Regions from separate parts of the Mesorhizobium sp. WSM4822 genome, predicted to be linked through region 2. Evidence: riboswitches for the same ligand, from Rfam matches in the RefSeq annotation. Region 2 holds a riboswitch; each other region holds the start of a gene.

Region 1 (4,078 bases), on a different contig from region 2:
CCGTGTTGCCCCAGCTGGTGTCCATGTCGGCCATGATGTTGTCGCCGCCGGCGGCTGATATCATGGCGCTGGGGATGGCGAACTTGCCTGCTGTGAACGGTTTGTCCTCGCCGGAATCATAGAGAAACACTCGCGTACCCTTGCCGTTGCCGACCTTGGCGGTGATGTCGGCGAGCTGCTTCTTCCAGCCGGAGACAAGCTTCTCCGCCTCGGCCTCCTTGCCGAAGATCTTGCCCAGCTTTTCGACGTCGCCATAGAGCAGGTCCATCGAGGCGGCTGGGCGGCTCTTGTCGAGATGCACGCAGCTTTCCGTCAGCACCAGCGTCTTGATGCCGTGCGGAGCAAGCGTATCGGGTGTCACCTCGCCGCCCGGCTTCATGCCATAATACCAGCCGGCGAAGAAGAAATCCGGCTCGACCGCGACGAGGTTTTCGAGCGTCGGATATTTCGGCGCCAGTTCCGGGATCGAACCCTGCTCGGCCTTGAATTCGGGACCCACCTTGTACCATCCGGTGATGCCGGTCAGGCCGACGATCGACGGCTGCAGTTTCAGCGCGAAAGCCATCTCGGCCATGTTGAGATCCTGGATGACGGCGCGCTTCGGCGGCGCATCGAAGGTCAGCGGCTTGCCGCAGCTGTCGACCGTGACCGGGAAGGCCAGGGCTGTCGAGGCCAGCAGCGAGAAGACAAGCGAAAAGGCCAGGCGTTTCACGGATTTGCTCCTTGTGGATGGGATTGGGTCGACTACGAAATGGCTTCAATCACGACGGCGGCGCGGCACGGTTCGGCACATCGAACACCGTCAGTTCGCGGTCTTCGGTCGGATGGCGCAGACGCAGCACATCGATGCCGAAAATCTCGCGGATCAGCTTTTGGGTCAGCGCTTCGCGCGGTGCGGCGAGCGCTTGCAGACGGGCATGGTTCATCACCGCCACCCTGGTGGCGAACGGTGCCACCAGCGCCAGATCGTGCAGCACCGCGATCACCGTCATCTCGAAGCCTGCCACGAGGTCGAGCAGTTCGCCGCGGGCGCGCGGGTCGAGATGGTTGGTCGGCTCGTCGAGGAACAGGATTTTTGGCTGCTGGGCGATGGCGCGCGCAAGTTGGGCGCGCTGGCGCTCGCCGCCCGACAGCGAGCCGATGGTGCGGCCAAATAGCGGCAGCAGGCCGGTCCGACGCAGTGCATCGACGACGATCTCGCGCTCCTCGCTCCTGCGCCGCAGCCCGGCGTGCGGAACCCGGCCAAGCTCGACATAGTCGATCACCGCCAGCCGCGGATCGGGCTGGTCGGTCTGGCCGACCACGGCAATGTGCAGCGCCCGTTCGGCGGCTGAAATCCTGTCCAGGAGGCGCCCGCCGAGCTTCACCTCGCCGGAGCTCGGACGCAGCATGCCCGACAGCATGCGCAGCAGCGTCGTCTTGCCGGCGCCGTTGGGACCGATGATGGCAAGGCGATCGCCGGCGGCCACCGAGAAGCTGACCGCCTGAACCAGATCCCGCCCATTCGCCGTGACGCAGAGGTCACGGGCTTCGAGAAGCGCTACGGTCATCGGCTGCTGCCCGCCGGCTTGCCGGGACGGCAAAGCGTATATACGACGATGCGATGGATGGAGCCGTCCAACTTTCCGTCACTTTCCAAAACTGGCGACGGAAGGAAGCTGGCGAACCGGCCGACAAGACCGGGATTCGCGTTTCCTCCCGGCACACCCCGTCCGGTCAACTCAGTGATGGCAGGTCTCCTGGCTCACGGGTCGTTGCGCCATCCAGCCTTCCCAGCCTTGCCGGCCAGTGGCATTCACGGATTTTGCTCGCCGCTTACAGTTGCGGGGGCAGCCACGGTCTCGACCTGAGCAGGCCTCACCGTGTTCCCTTTTCACCCCTCGCCTTTCGACTCGGGGACCATCACCGCTTCAGCGTAGATTTGCGCCGATCGCTTCGCAATGGATTTCTCGGACGGAGTGGTGGGCCAGCTAAGGGAAACAGGCATCGCATGCTCTCTTTATGTAATAATATAACATACCTAAGAGATGACGCCGGTCGCTGTCAAGCGAAAGCTCATGGGGCGGTTGGCCGGATGGCGACCGGCGTCGGCGCAGATTGCACGGGATGCGCAATTTCGATCAAACTGGCCTTGGGGAAAGGCGCCAAGATGATCCGGCCAATGCGAGGAGCAAAATGAACCCGACCGAGAAAGCGCTGTGGTTCGTCGAAAGCCATCTGCCGGAGGCGATCTCGCTTGATGATGTCGCGCAAAGCAGCGGCGTGTCGCGTTTTCATGTGACGCGCGCCTTCGGCGCCGCCACCGGCCGGTCGGTGATGGGCTACATGCGCTCACGCCGGCTGACCGAGGCGGCGCGCAAGCTGGCGGGCGGGGCGCCCGACATCCTCGCCGTCGCGCTCGACGCCGGCTACAACTCGCATGAGGCGTTCACTCGTGCCTTCCGCGATCAGTTCGGCACCACGCCGGAACTGGTGCGCGCGCAGGGCACACTCGACAAGCTCGACCTCGTGGAGCCGATCCTGATGGACCAGTCCCTCCTCACCAATCTCGAACCGCCGCGTTTCGAGACCAGCCGGCCGTTCCTGATCGCCGGCCTCGGCGAACGCTACAGCTGCGAAACCAGCGCCGCCATTCCGATGCAATGGCAGCGCTTCGGCCCCTATATCGGCAACATCCCGGGCGAGACCGGCAACGTCGCCTATGGCGTCTGCGTCAACGGCGACGATGCCGGCAATTTCGACTACATCGCCGGCGTCGAAGTGTCTGACTTCTCCGACCTGCCCAGGGACTTCTACCGGGTGCGGGTGCCGGCGCAGAAATATGCGGTCTTTGCCCACCGCGAACACATCTCGACCATCCGCCGGACGGTCAACACGATCTGGAACAAATGGCTGCCGGCCTCCGGGCATGAGATCGCGGACGCGCCGGAATTCGAACGCTACGGCCCCGAATTCGACCCGCGCAGCGGCAAGGGCGGGCTGGAGATCTGGATACCGGTGAAGGCGTAGTCGGTCAGGCCATCGGCAACGCCGGCCAGCGATCGGCGATCCGGCCGCCGGAAAACACCGCGATCGACCCGAACTGCTGCAGCACGGCTTCGCTCTGCGTCGGCCTTAGAAACGCGTAGTCGCCGGGCTTTGCGGCCGCGTCGGCGGGCAAGCCCATGAATTGCTGGTTGGAGGACAGGCCGAGCAGCCCGTTCGCCTTCATGCCTTCTGGGAAGACCGGCTCGGCCATCCACTTGCCGCCATAGAGGTAGCAACCCTTGCGCGGGAACCGGCCGAGCGCCTGCAGCAGGCGGGTGACGGCCGGCGGGCCGGGCAGCATCGGCTCGACCATTTTCAGGATCGGCGTGGCGATGAAGGCCGCCGGCTGGAAGCCGTCGAGGCCTGGCGTATCGAAGTCGCTGGGCAGCACAAAGGCCGAGCCCATCGAGACCTCATTGGCCGCGCCGCCATGATGAAGCAGCGCGGTCTTGCTGCCGCCGATGTTCAGGATGCGGCGCTGGTCGGCGCCGAGACAGGCGACGAACGCCGAGGCCTGCGCCGACGCCTTTGCCAATGCCTTTGCCGGTCCGCCGAAAAGGCCAGGAATGAGCGGCGCATGCGCCTCGTAGGCCATGACGCCTTCGCAATGCAGCCGGGCCGGCAACGCGCTCAACGCCTCCGACAAGGCGTCAGGATTGGCGAACCCGCCGCGATGCAGCCCGACATCGATCTCGAAAGCGATGCGCAGGCCGATGCCGAGTTCGTCTGCCAGCGCGCCATATTCCGCCAGTCTTTCCTCGCTGTCGATCAGCCAGCAGACGCGCGACCAGTCGGTATCGGCTTTCACCAGCGCCGCCCTTGCCGCGCCGATCGGCATCGGCTTGCCGTAGAGCAGATCGGCATCCGGGAACGCCTTCAGCACCGCCTCGCTGATCGGCGGGTGGAAGGTCATGAAGCGCTCACTGCCAAGCGCCTTGCCGATATACGCAAGCAGCGGCATGCACGCGAGCGATTTGTCGACCAGCCGCACCGCCAGCCCGGGATCGAGTCTGCCCTTCACCAGGGCAATATTGCCGTCCAGCCGGTCGCG
Region 2 (4,078 bases):
CCGGACCCTCCCCTCGAGGGGGAGGGGGACGACGCCGCGGCCGGGTTCGTAGTAGCCAGCTTTGGGCACGGCGACCGGTTCGACGAAAGGCGCATCCTGTCCCGCCAGCCGCGCCAATCTCCGCACCAGCGCGCTCATATTCGCCGGGCCGCCCTCGCGGAAATAGTCGAGCAGGCCGTCCAACTCTTCGCGCGGCAGCGTCGAGGCTTCGATCAGGCGCAAATCCTCGTCGCGGCATTCGCCGGGCAGCAGCGCCAGTTTTATGCCGCGTTCGCGGGCAGTCGAGGCGAGCTGGTCGCAGCCGTAGCGCCACCAGTCGTAGCCGCCGAGGATGCGCACCAGGATGATCTTGGCGTGGCGGGCGACGCTGTCGACCCAGAGGTCGACGGACATCGGATGGCGCAGGTCACGCAGTGCGGCCAGCCGCATCGAGGGCAGGCGGCCGGCATCGGCCTTCCAGGCTGCCGCCAGTCCGGCGAGGTCGCTGTCGGTGAAGGACAGGGCCACGATATCCGCCGGCGTCTGCCGCAGATCGACCGGCTCGGCGAGGTCGTCGAGCGAGGCGGATGTCGTGGTGAGGATGTGCATCGCGACCCGTGTCCGAAATCAGCCGGCGAGTATACGCTCGATCGCCGGGCGGTTCAGCCCCTTCAGGCCGATGACGACGAGGCGCGAGCGGCGGTCGTCCTGCGCGGTCCAGGCGCGGTCATAGTAATGATTGACGCGCGGCCCGACGGCCTGCAGCAAGAGCCGCATCGGCTTGCCGCCGACTTCGACGAAGCCTTTTACGCGCAGCACGTTCTCTTCTTCTGCGACGGTGGCGACGCGCTTTGCCAGCTCGTCCGGATTGGCGATCGAGGCAATGTCGACGATGAAGGTGTCGAAGTCGTCATGCTCGTGGTCGAACGCGCCGTCATGATGGGACTTGCGGTTCTCGATGTCGTCCTCGACGGCGAGACCGAGCCCGAGCAGCACCGAGGGATCGACCTTGCCATGCGATGTCGGCACGATCTTCACCGCGCGGGCGGAGTGTTCGCCAATGATGGTATTGGCGCGGGCGGTGCCGGCGGCGTCCATCAGGTCGCTCTTCGACAGGATGATCAGGTCGGCGCAGGCGATCTGATCCTCGAACAGTTCTTCCACCGGGTCGTCGTGGTCGAGCGTCTCGTCCCCGGCGCGCTGCGCCTGCAGGGCATCCATGTCGTTGGCGACGCGGCCTTCGGCCAAGGCCGGCCCGTCGACCACGGCAATGACGCCATCGACAGTCACCCGGCTTTTCACGCTCGGCCACTGAAAGGCCTGGACCAGCGGCTTGGGCAGCGCCAGGCCCGAAGTCTCGATCAGGATGTGGTCGACCCTCGGCGTCAGCGACAGGATCTTGTCAAGCGCCGGGACGAAATCATCGGCGACGGTGCAGCAGATGCAGCCATTGGCCAGTTCGACGATGTTTTCCTCCGGGCAGGTGTCGATGCCGCAGCCCTTGAGAATCTCGCCGTCGATGCCGATGTCGCCGAATTCGTTGACGATGATGGCAATGCGCTTGCCGCCGGCGTTTTCCAGGAGATGGCGGACCAGCGTCGTCTTGCCGGCGCCGAGGAAGCCGGTGACGACGGTGCAGGGAACGCGGGAGAGGTTCGCAGACGAATCTGGGGCAGTCATGGTCAGTCCTTCAGCAGGTCGAGGGGAGGGATGCGGGCAACGAGGCCGCGCTTCAGGCTATCGGGGCGGCCACGCCAGGGAATGAGACCGTCGGTCGAGGTGGCGAAAAGCTTGGCGCCCGTGACGAGGTCGGCGCCGCTGGTCTCGGTCAGGTCGCCAAAGACATAGCTCCAGCAGCCGTCGCGCAGGATGGCGGCGCTGAGGCGCCGCTTGCAATTGCCAAGGCATTCGACACTGCGGATGCGGATGTCGTCGCCGGATGCGGCGCGGCGCGTATCCTCCGCCAGCAATTCGCCGGCGCGGGGATGAGCGTCGGAGCCGGTCTCGTCGCGACAGGAGGCGCAGACGATGATGGTGACGCCGGCCAACGCATCATCATGGCCGGACGAAATATCCGCTGTGCCAGCCGAAAAACTGCTGTCGTGGTCCAAAGATCGGGCTCCTTGCCCGGAAACCCGCCGGGCGATCGGATTCTAAAGTCGCAGACGGCAGGTCTCCTGGCTCGCGGGTCATCGCCTTGGGTAGCCGCCTTCCCGGGAACTCCCAGTGGCTTTCGGCCTTGGCTCTTCGCTTACAGTTGCGGGGACAGCCGCGGATTTGGGATTTTGCCCCTCACCGCATTCCCTCTTAGCTCTTGCCGTTGCGGGCAAGAGACCATCTGAACCGGATTTAGGCTTTTGCGAGCGGCGGTGTCAACGCGAGCTTACGACATGGCGATGTCGGCCAGCGCCGGACCCAAATCGCCGGCCTGGGTCACTTCCATGCGCTCTAGGCCAAGCCAGCCCTGCATCTGCTTCAATTCCTCTAACAGTTCTGCAGCGGTTTCAGGCGGCGCACCCGGCTCGGCATAGGCCGCATGGACCCGCAGTATACTGGCCGGACGGTCGGCCTTGAGGTCGACGCGTGCCACGATCCTGTCGCCGAGCAGGAACGGCAGGACATAATAGCCGTATTGCCGCTTGTCGGCCGGCGTGTAGATCTCGATGCGGTAATGGAAATCGAACAGCCGCTCGGTGCGCGATCGTTCGAAGACAACCGGATCGAAGGGCGCCAGCAGGGCGCGGGCCCCGATTTTGCGCGGCAGGCGGGCGTCCCGGTGAAGATAGGCCGGCTTGTCCCAGCCTTCGACACGCACCGGCAGCAACTCGCCGGTTTCAACCAGTTCCTCCAGCCGGCCTTTCATGTCGGCCGGCGACAGGCGGAAATAATCGCGCAAATCGCCTGAAGTCGCCACGCCGTGGGCGCGGGCGGAAATGCGCAGCAATTCGCGGTGCGCGTCCTCAGGCGTCGGCACTGGGAGGTCGAGGATCGCCTGCGGCAGCACGCGCTCGGGCAGATCATAGAAGCGCTCGAACCCGCGACGATGCGCCGTGGTGATGCGGCCTGCCCAGAACAGCCATTCGAATGCGTGCTTGGCATGGCTCCAGCCCCACCAGCCACCCGAGCCTTTCTGGCCTTCGAGCGCGGAAGCGGCAATCGGGCCGCGCTCGGCGACCTGGCGGTAAATCTCTTCGATATAGGCGGCGTGCTCGCGGCCCCATTTGGCGAGGCCCAGATACATTTCGTCGCCGCGCTCGGCGCGCTGCATGCGCCAGCGCATCAGCGGGTAGGTCTCGACCGGCAGGAAGGACGCCTCGTGCGCCCAGTATTCGAAAACCGTGCGCTTACGCGTCACGGCCGCGTTGTCGAGCAGCGAGAACGGGTAGGGACCAAGGCGCGAATAGAGCGGCATATAATGAGCGCGCACCACCGCGCTGACGGAATCGATCTGCAGCAGGCCGGTGCGGGAGAGGGTGCGGGCAAAATGCCGGCGGTCGGGCGTGCCGGTCGGGCGGGGATCGAGAAACCCCTGGGCGGCAAGCGCGATGCGACGGGCCGTGGGGAGCGAGATCTTTTCCTTCATGCAGGCATCACTTTGAAGTGTTTTGACCGAGGGTCGAATGGCTGATTCCAACCCATGCTAGCAGGGTTTTGGCGGCATCCATGTCAGGAGAGAAAAGTGGAGTGAAAAGCGAAGGAAATCAAACAGGAGCGGATCGGACCAGTTTGCCGCGATATGCCGTCCAGGTCGGTGTTTTGAACAAGGTTTGACTTGCTTCGCTGGAAGTGCTGCGCTAACCCTCGCCGCGTTGCAGCATAGGCCCTTAAAACGGTTCAGCGGTTAAACTGTCACGCTTCCGCATTAGGGTCCGGTGCTGTAATCAAAGTGGATTGGCGCCAACGGAAAGCCGAGCATGAACGCACTCTTGAGCTCATACCTGCCCATCGTCCTGTTCATAGGCGTGGCGCTGGTTGTCGGCCTGGCGCTGCTGGTCGCGCCCTTCCTGGTGGCCTACCGCAATCCCGATCCCGAAAAGCTTTCCGCCTATGAATGCGGTTTCAACTCGTTCGACGACGCGCGCATGAAGTTCGACATCCG
Region 3 (4,078 bases), on a different contig from region 2:
TTGCCCTTTGGCGTCAGGGCCGGCAATTGACAATCGCCGGGTTGAGTCCATCCTCTTCCACCATCTCTGAGGCGGAGATTCGGGGCACATGTGGGATTTTGAGATCGGCCGGTCGGTGTCCATCATGATGCGGACCTGGCCGTTCATCGTCTTTCGCATGATCGTCTATTTCGGCATCACGCTGGCCTACATTATGGCGACGGGCACCGGCGCCTCGGTCGGCTATGGCGTCGGCCATATCTCCACTGATCCCGACGGGCCCATGTCCTTTGCCCTGTGGGGCGGCGTGGTCGGGTTTGGCCTCGTCTCGATCGCTGTGTATTGGATCCGCGAATACATCCTCTATGTCGTCAAGGCCGGCCACATCGCCGTCATGGTTCATCTGATCGACGGCCGCGACATTCCCGGCGGTCAGGACCAGATCGCCTATGCCAGGGATATTGTGACCCAGCGTTTCGCCGAGGCCAACATCCTTTTCGTCGTCGACCAACTCGTCAAGGGCGCCATCCGCGCCATCACCGGCCTGCTCGGCGGCATCGCCGCCTTCCTGCCGATACCGGGCCTGAGCGGCCTGGTCTCCTTCATCAACACGGTGATCCGCCTGTCGCTGACCTATGTCGACGAGATCATCCTCGGCTACAACATCCGCATCAATTCAGCCTCGCCCTTCGAGACAGCGCGCCAGGGCGTCGTGCTCTATGCCCAGAACGGCAAGGTCATGGTCAAGAACGCCGTCTGGCTGGCGGTCATCATGTGGGGCGTGTCGTTCATCATCTTTCTGATGATGCTGGCGCCTGCCGGCGCCATTCTCTTCCTGATGCCTGGCCAGCTCGCCGGCTGGGCTTTTGTGCTCGCCATCGTCTTCGCCTGGGCATTCAAGGCGGCGTTCATTGAACCCTTCGCCATCGCCTGCTTGATGCAGGTCTATTTCAAGACCATTGCGGGCCAGGTGCCGGATCCGGCCTGGGACGCCCGGCTGGCCGAGGCGTCGTCGAAGTTCAGGGAGCTCAAGGACAAGGCGCTCGCCTCCTTCGGCGGTTCGCGCTGGGGTACGGCCGGCGCCACACCCTGATCGGCTGGGCGGATGGTGTCTGGTGAGGCAGGAACGGTGTTGAGGCGCGCCACGGTGGATTTGAGCTGTGTCTCGCCTTGCCCGGAAAAAGTCTCGCTCATGATCAGCTCCGGCAGCGGCAGCCGCCGTCCCCAGCCATGCGTTTCAAGGTCCGGTTTGGGAGCGAACTCGGAAACACGGCCGACGCAGAGATAGGCGATCGGCGTTACGTGATCCGGAATGGCCAACAGCCGCTTCAGCGCCTCAGCCTCGATGATGCTCACCCAGCCGACACCGACGCCCTCGGCACGCGCGGCCAGCCAGAAATTCTGCACCGCGCAGACGGTGCTGTAGAGATCCATCTCCGGATTGTGCCAGCGTCCCAGCGGCGAACCCTTCGAGCGCTGCCTATCGCAGGTGATGCAGATGTTGAGTGCGCTCTCGCAGATGCCTTCCAGCTTGAGCTTGCGATACAGCGCCTGTTTTTCCGCCTCGATCGCCGGCAGTTCTTGTTCGCGCGCGGCCAGGAACAGGTCACGCACCTCCGCCCGTCGCTCGCTGTCACGAATGACAATGAAATTCCATGGCTGCATGAAGCCGACCGATGGCGCGTGATGGGCAGCAAGCAGCAGCCGCGCCAGCACGTCGTCATCGATCGCGGTGGGCAGGAAATGGCTGCGCACGTCGCGCCGCGTAAACATGGCGCGATAGACCGCATCGCGCGCATCCTGGTCAAATCCGTCGTCAATGGCAGCGGTCATATGTTCCGGCATCGCTTGTCCCCTTGCGATTGCAGATTCAAAACTGTCAGAGCGTACTTTGTGCGTCCAAATGGACACACGTCGCTCTGATGTCGTCCGCCTGACCATTCGGATGACGATGCCTGCCAGGCCGGTCTTCTGGCTTGGGATCAACCCGCGTCCGGTGCCTTCCCGTCATCGACAGTGGCATTTACCGGCGCGGTCCCCCTCACAGCGTTGGGCACGCCACGGAATTCAACCGTGTTCCCGATTCTCCCGCTTGCGGCGGGCACCAGGCAGTACCAGGGACCTTACGCCGAAGCGCCGGCGAGGCCAATGCCTGCGGCGACGCGAATGGACGCAGTCGATTTTCCCCAGCGATCAAGCAGCAATGCATGGCCATAGCGGCGCCGGGGCACTAGATAGGGAGCATGACCACCCGTCTCTACACCCATCCGATCTTCCTCGAGCATCTCACGCCGCCCGGACATCCCGAGCGGCCCGACCGCTTGCGTGCCATCGAGAGCGTGCTCGATGAGGAAGCCTTTGCCGGGCTCGATCGTATCCAGGCGTCGGAAGGCGACGAGGCCACCATCCTCTACGCGCATCCCGCCGATTTCGTCGCCCGCGTGCGCGCCGCCATTCCCGACGAGGGGATTGCCCGCATCGATGCCGACACCACTGCCAGTCCGAAGAGCTGGCAAGCGGCGATCACCGCGATCGGCGCCGCCAACGCCGCCGTCGATGACGTCTTTTCGGGCCGCGCCGACAACGTCTTCGTCGCCGCCCGGCCGCCCGGCCATCATGCCGAAAAGACCACCGCCATGGGCTTCTGCCTGTTCAACACGGCGGCGATCGCGGCGCGCTATGCGCAGAAGAAACACGGTGTCGAGCGCGTTGCCATCGTCGACTGGGACGTGCATCACGGCAATGGCACGCAGGACATTTTCTGGGACGATCCGTCGGTGCTCTATTGCTCGACACACCAGATGCCGCTTTATCCCGGCACCGGAGCGAAGAACGAAACGGGCGCCGGCAACATCGTCAACGCGCCGCTGGCGCCGCAGACTGGCAGCGAGGTGTTTCGCGATGCCTTCCTGTCGCGCGTCCTGCCCGCGCTCGACAATTTCGCGCCCGACCTGATTATCATTTCGGCGGGGTTCGACGCGCACCACCGCGATCCGCTGGCCGAGATCAATCTGACCGAGGATGATTTCGATTGGGCGACCGGCCAGCTGATGCAGCGCGCGGCACGCCACAGCGGCAACCGGCTCGTCAGCCTGCTCGAGGGCGGCTACGATCTGCAGGGATTGGCATTTTCGGTCGCCGCCCATGTCGGGCGACTGATGAAAGGATGAATGATGGCCGATGAGATCAACGAAGACGTCAAGGCGATGAGCTTCGAGCAGGCACTCGATGCGCTGGAGAAGATCGTCGATGATCTGGAGCGTGGCGACGTGCCGCTCGACCAGTCGATCAAGATCTATGAACGTGGCGAGGCGCTGAAGGCGCATTGCGACCGGCTGCTGAAGGCCGCCGAGGACAAGGTCGAGAAGATCAGGCTGTCGCGCGACGGCAAGCCGGTCGGAACGGAGCCGCTCGACGCGGATTGAGGCCCGGTCCGAACATAGGCTCGCCTCACCGGTTTTTGGACATGATCATGATCGAGGATATAACTCGTCCCGATTGAAACAGCTCAAGGACAAGAGGAGATACGGAAGCGATGTGCAGAAACATCAAGACCCTGTTCAATTTTGATCCGCCGGCAACCAATGACGAGGTGCGCGACGCGGCCCTTCAGTTCGTCCGCAAGCTGAGCGGAACGACGCGACCCTCGAAGCAGAACCAGCACGCCTTCGACCATGCCGTCGAAGCCATCGCGGCCTCGGCGCGCGAACTGCTCGATTCCCTGGAAACCCATCAGCATCCGCGTAATCGCGAAGAGGTGGCGGCCAAGCTGCGGGCAAAGGCGGCGATCCGCTTTGCCTGACGCGGCCAGGCGGCCTTCGACCACCGACAAGGAGAGTCCATGAGCTTCTTCCCCGGGAAAGACCCTGAGGTGGGCGATGCCTTAGCCAGCGACCAGATCGAATTGATGGTCATCCCGAACGCCAAGGACATCGGCGGTTTTCAGGTGCGCCGTGCTCTGCCGACGGCAAAAAGGCGGCTGGTCGGGCCGTTCATCTTCTTCGACCGCATGGGTCCCGCGATCCTGCGCGCCGGCCAGGCGCTGGACGTCCGTCCGCATCCGCATATCGGCCTGTCGACGGTCACCTATCTGTTCGAC
Region 4 (4,078 bases), on a different contig from region 2:
GTGCCGGTGCTGCCTGCCTGCGCCTTGACCGTCACCGCGATCGAGAACGGCCGCGACGGCGAGGACGACAGCGTGTAGGTGCGCATCAGCGGCCCCTCCGATGTCGGCAGTTCCAGCGTCACGAACTGGCCCGGCTTGTAGCGGAACCAGGTCTGGTTGTCGGAGCGGAAGGTGAAGGTCTTCACGTCCGGCGCTTCGTCGCTGACGCCGATCACTTCCAGCACCTGCAGCCGGTCGTTCCAGGGCGTCATCTGGTCGAGATGGCGATAGAGGCCAAGGTCCGTCATCGCATTCATCCTCTTGTCCCCTGAGCTAGGCGACGCTGCGCAGGGCCGGCCGGCCGCCTTCGGCAAGGCGCGGCCCGATGAACGACGCGTACCACTCGACGAACTGGATCACGCCGCCCTCATGCAGCTCCGAATAGGGGCCTGGTTCGTAGGCCGGCGACAGGATGCCGAAGGCGTTTTCCTCGACGATGCGGCGGTCCTGGTCGTTGGTCTCGGTCCAGACATGGGTGAGCTCAGCGAGGTCGTAGTCGATGCCTTCGACCGCATCCTTGTGGACGAGCCATTTCGTCGTCACCGCGGTTTCCGTGGCACTGATCGGCAGCACGCGGAAGGTGACGGCGTGGTCGCCGAGGATATGGTTCCAGGTTGTCGGATAATGATAAAGCAGCAAGGAACCGATGCGGTCGGTTGAAACGCTGTCGGACAGGTTCTTCTGGACCGCCCGTTTTCCCGTCATGGTGTAGCTGACGGCATCGCGCAGCAGCGGCGCGCGGGTGGCGCGGTACTGCCCTGCCGGATCGATGCGGAATTTGCTCGGCAAGCCTGATGCCTCGCATCTGGCCCAGTGCGCGACCATTTCAGGGTCGCTGTCGGCGCCTTGGACGCCGGTCACGGTCGGAGCCTCGGGGAAGGTCTTGCACAGTTCGGGGTGATTGGCGACGCAGTGGTAGCACTCGCGGTTGTTTTCCCAGACCAGCTTCCAGTTGCCCTTCTCGATGATCGTGCTCTCAAAGGCGATCTTTGCCTCACGCAAACGGTGCGGCAAAAGATAAGGTTCGATCATCGCCCGCATCGGCGCGAAATCCGCCGGCTCCCTGGCCAGGCAGATGAAGATGTAGCCGCCGACGCTCTCGCAGGCGACCGGCTTCAGGCCGAAATCACTCTTGTCGAAACCGTCGGCCATCTGGCGGGCAAACAGCAGGCGGCCGTCCAGCTCATAGGTCCACTGATGATAGGGGCAGACGAGCTTTGCCGCCGTACCCTTTTCCGCGTTGCACACGCGGCTGCCGCGATGGCGGCAGGAATTGTGGAAGGCGTTGATCTTGCCTTGCTGGTCGCGGACAAGGACGACCGGATAGTCGCCGATCTGCACGGTGATGTAGCTGCCCGGCTTCGGCAGTTCGCAATCATGGCCGATGAACAGCCAGTCGCGATACCAGATCAGCTCCATGTCGAGCTTGAAGTAGTCTGGATCGGTGTAGAAGGGCTGCTCCAGTGAAAAGCCTTGCCGGCGCCCCTTCAGGAGCCTCAGCATGTCGTTGCGGATATCCATGTCCTGTCCTCGTTTCTAAGGACTGAACTGGTGGTGATGGAGGAAGGATTGAAACGCAGGCCGGCTAGGTGCCGGACATGCGCTATCCACCTCTTGACCGCCCACCGCGATCAGTCGAGTCTAAAAATCTCGGGCTGGTTTCCGGGCTCTGGAGTTGTCCTTGCGGACCATCGCGACACCTTCCCAGGCAGTTGCCCAGTGGTCTCCCGTTGCGACTTGAACTCCACCACCGTTGCGGGGGCAGCGCCGGATTCTGACCGGCTTCCCAATTCTCCGTCTCGTCGTCACGAAGCGGCACCTGAGATGGTATGATCTAACCACGATCGGGGGCGCGCCGTCGGCATGAAAACGACATCGTATCCATGCGGCGCGACACGGCATGCGAAACGTCACCGCAGATCGTCTGGGGCCGAAATCCCGCGTCCCGGGCGGCCATTTGCCGGCTGCGATCTTCCCGAATCCGACCCTTGGCGGGGGTCAAAAAAAGTTAACGGTTTCGAAAAGTGACTATTAGCTTGACCTAAAATCGAACCGAACGGTTCGTTTCTGTTGACGGTGCGTGCAGGATGGTGTGAACGCCGGGCCTTTGAAACAGTCAGTGATCCATCGGATGGTTAAACTTAACATGCTGATATAGAGAGGAAAAACGCCTCTCTAGATTCCCCTGGCACAATTTCAAGGTGTGGATTCATGGTCCACACGGAACAACTTCGTGATTGGAAAAGGCGGGGTTGCCCTCCCACATCGGTGTTGTCCGAACGACGCGATTTCATTTCCAAGACACGCCGCTAGACGGACGGAAAAAGACGATACTGGAGTACAAAAATGAAAAAGATCATTCTCACTGCCGCAGCCCTTCTGGCCATTTCCGGCAGCGCCTTCGCTGGTAGCGACCACTACGGTTCGAACGCCGCGGCAGCCACTGCTGTCGACAGCTCGTACACCGCTTCGACCAAGAAGTCGGAACCGGCTGCTCAGGCGCCTGCCCAGGGTGCTGACCGCAACCTCTTCGGCAACAACTAACAGCCGATTCCCAGTCGACGGCGGGCTCGCCCGCTGCCCTGGCGAAATTCAGACATTCGAAGTTCAGACATTCAGGAGTATTTAAGATGAACAAGATCCTCATTGCTGCCGCCGCCGTTCTGGCCATCTCCGGCAGCGCTTTCGCGGGCAGCGACAACTACGGTTCGAACGGCGCCAACCAGCCTGCCGCCGCTGTGGACCAGTCGTACACGGCTTCCACCAAGACCTCGGAACCGGCTGCCCAGACACCCGCTCAGGGCAGCGACCGTAACCTCTTCGGTCGCTAAAACCAGTTTCGCAAGCGACGGCAGCTGTGTCTGCCGTCTGGCGAAATCCAGAATTCAGGAGACTAAAATGAACAAGATCCTTATTGCTGCCGCCGCCGTTCTGGCCATCACCGGCAGCGCCTTCGCCGGCAGCGACAACTTTGGCTCCAACGGCGCCAATCAGCCTGCGGTTACTTCGGTTGACAACGCGCATACGAGCTCGGTCCGCAACAGCGGTGGCCTCGTCGAGAAGCTGCTCAATTCGTCGGGCGACGTAGAGAAGTCCGCCCCTCAGGGCAGCGACCGGAATCTCTTCGGCCGTTAACAGTCGAAGCTGATCTTCAAAAAAAGAGCGGCGGGCCTGGCCCGCTGCTCTTTTTTGTCCAAGACGCGGTTCTGCCTCAGGCCGCCTTCGCTTCGGCCTCATGAAGGGCAAACGACCGTCCGTCAGCGTCGAAGAGATGCAGGTCCTCGCCATTGGCGCTCAGCCGCAATGTCGAACCGCGCTTGACCTCGACATTGCCGGGCAGCTTGGTCACCAGCGGCAGGTCGGCGCGACCGATGTCGACATAGACCAGCTGCACCTCGCCGAGCTGCTCGACATAGTCGACCGTCCCCTCGAACAGATAGTCCGCGCCGCTGGCGATGATCAGGTCCTCCGGCCGCACGCCAAAACTCACCGCAGCGCCCTTTGCCGAAGCCGGCGTCGCGATCGGCACGGTTGCCTTGCGTCCGCCGACATGGCTGACGACGGTCGGATTGCCTGATTTGTCGATGGTTGCGGGCAGGATATTCATGGCCGGCGAGCCGATGAATTGCGCAACGAACAGATTGCCGGGCTTCTTGTAGAGGTCCATCGGCGTGCCGACCTGCTCGATATGGCCGTCCTTGAGCACCACGATGCGGTCGGCGAGCGTCATTGCCTCGACTTGGTCGTGGGTGACGTAGATCATGGTCGTGTTGGGCATCGATTCCTTGAGCTTGGCGATTTCGATGCGGGTGGCGACTCGCAGCGCCGCATCAAGGTTCGAAAGCGGCTCGTCGAACAGGAACACCTTCGGATTGCGCACGATGGCCCGGCCGATGGCGACGCGCTGGCGCTGGCCGCCCGACATCGCCTTGGGCAGGCGGTCGAGATATTTGGTCAGCTGCAGGATCTCGGCGGCCTGACGCACGCGGCGGTCGATCTCGGCCTTGTTCTCTTTGCCGATCTTCATCGAGAACGCCAT

Evidence for each region. Region 2 has a riboswitch for cobalamin ahead of AC0L3E_RS13250 (DUF1636 family protein). Riboswitches for the same ligand answer to the same signal wherever they lie in the genome.
Region 1: it holds a riboswitch for cobalamin, as region 2 does, so the genes downstream of both, AC0L3E_RS30920 (ABC transporter ATP-binding protein) here and AC0L3E_RS13250 (DUF1636 family protein) in region 2, are expected to answer to the same signal.
Region 3: it holds a riboswitch for cobalamin, as region 2 does, so the genes downstream of both, bluB (5,6-dimethylbenzimidazole synthase) here and AC0L3E_RS13250 (DUF1636 family protein) in region 2, are expected to answer to the same signal.
Region 4: it holds a riboswitch for cobalamin, as region 2 does, so the genes downstream of both, AC0L3E_RS27110 (aromatic ring-hydroxylating oxygenase subunit alpha) here and AC0L3E_RS13250 (DUF1636 family protein) in region 2, are expected to answer to the same signal.

What each region holds. Positions count from the first base shown of each region.
Region 1 is NZ_JBVVQM010000018.1:75,786-79,863, forward strand. Features, by position in the region: gene AC0L3E_RS30915 (ABC transporter substrate-binding protein) at 1-712, opposite strand, end outside; gene AC0L3E_RS30920 (ABC transporter ATP-binding protein) at 762-1,550, opposite strand; cobalamin riboswitch at 1,713-1,919, opposite strand; gene AC0L3E_RS30925 (AraC family transcriptional regulator) at 2,176-3,009, shown strand; gene AC0L3E_RS30930 (DSD1 family PLP-dependent enzyme) at 3,014-4,078, opposite strand, start outside.
Region 2 is NZ_JBVVQM010000005.1:32,570-36,647, reverse strand. Features, by position in the region: gene cobN (cobaltochelatase subunit CobN) at 1-588, opposite strand, end outside; gene cobW (cobalamin biosynthesis protein CobW) at 607-1,659, opposite strand; gene AC0L3E_RS13250 (DUF1636 family protein) at 1,662-2,090, opposite strand; cobalamin riboswitch at 2,130-2,333, opposite strand; gene AC0L3E_RS13245 (winged helix-turn-helix domain-containing protein) at 2,363-3,562, opposite strand; gene AC0L3E_RS13240 (NADH-quinone oxidoreductase subunit A) at 3,894-4,078, shown strand, end outside.
Region 3 is NZ_JBVVQM010000004.1:120,123-124,200, forward strand. Features, by position in the region: gene AC0L3E_RS11310 (hypothetical protein) at 89-1,072, shown strand; partial or broken gene bluB (5,6-dimethylbenzimidazole synthase) at 1,195-1,920, opposite strand; cobalamin riboswitch at 1,924-2,103, opposite strand; gene AC0L3E_RS11320 (histone deacetylase family protein) at 2,223-3,149, shown strand; gene AC0L3E_RS11325 (exodeoxyribonuclease VII small subunit) at 3,153-3,404, shown strand; gene AC0L3E_RS11330 (DUF2277 domain-containing protein) at 3,515-3,781, shown strand; gene AC0L3E_RS11335 (pirin family protein) at 3,821-4,078, shown strand, end outside.
Region 4 is NZ_JBVVQM010000013.1:205,061-209,138, reverse strand. Features, by position in the region: gene AC0L3E_RS27115 (FAD-binding oxidoreductase) at 1-287, opposite strand, end outside; gene AC0L3E_RS27110 (aromatic ring-hydroxylating oxygenase subunit alpha) at 313-1,560, opposite strand; cobalamin riboswitch at 1,676-1,877, opposite strand; gene AC0L3E_RS27105 (DUF680 domain-containing protein) at 2,386-2,583, shown strand; gene AC0L3E_RS27100 (DUF680 domain-containing protein) at 2,670-2,870, shown strand; gene AC0L3E_RS27095 (DUF680 domain-containing protein) at 2,938-3,174, shown strand; gene AC0L3E_RS27090 (ABC transporter ATP-binding protein) at 3,251-4,078, opposite strand, start outside.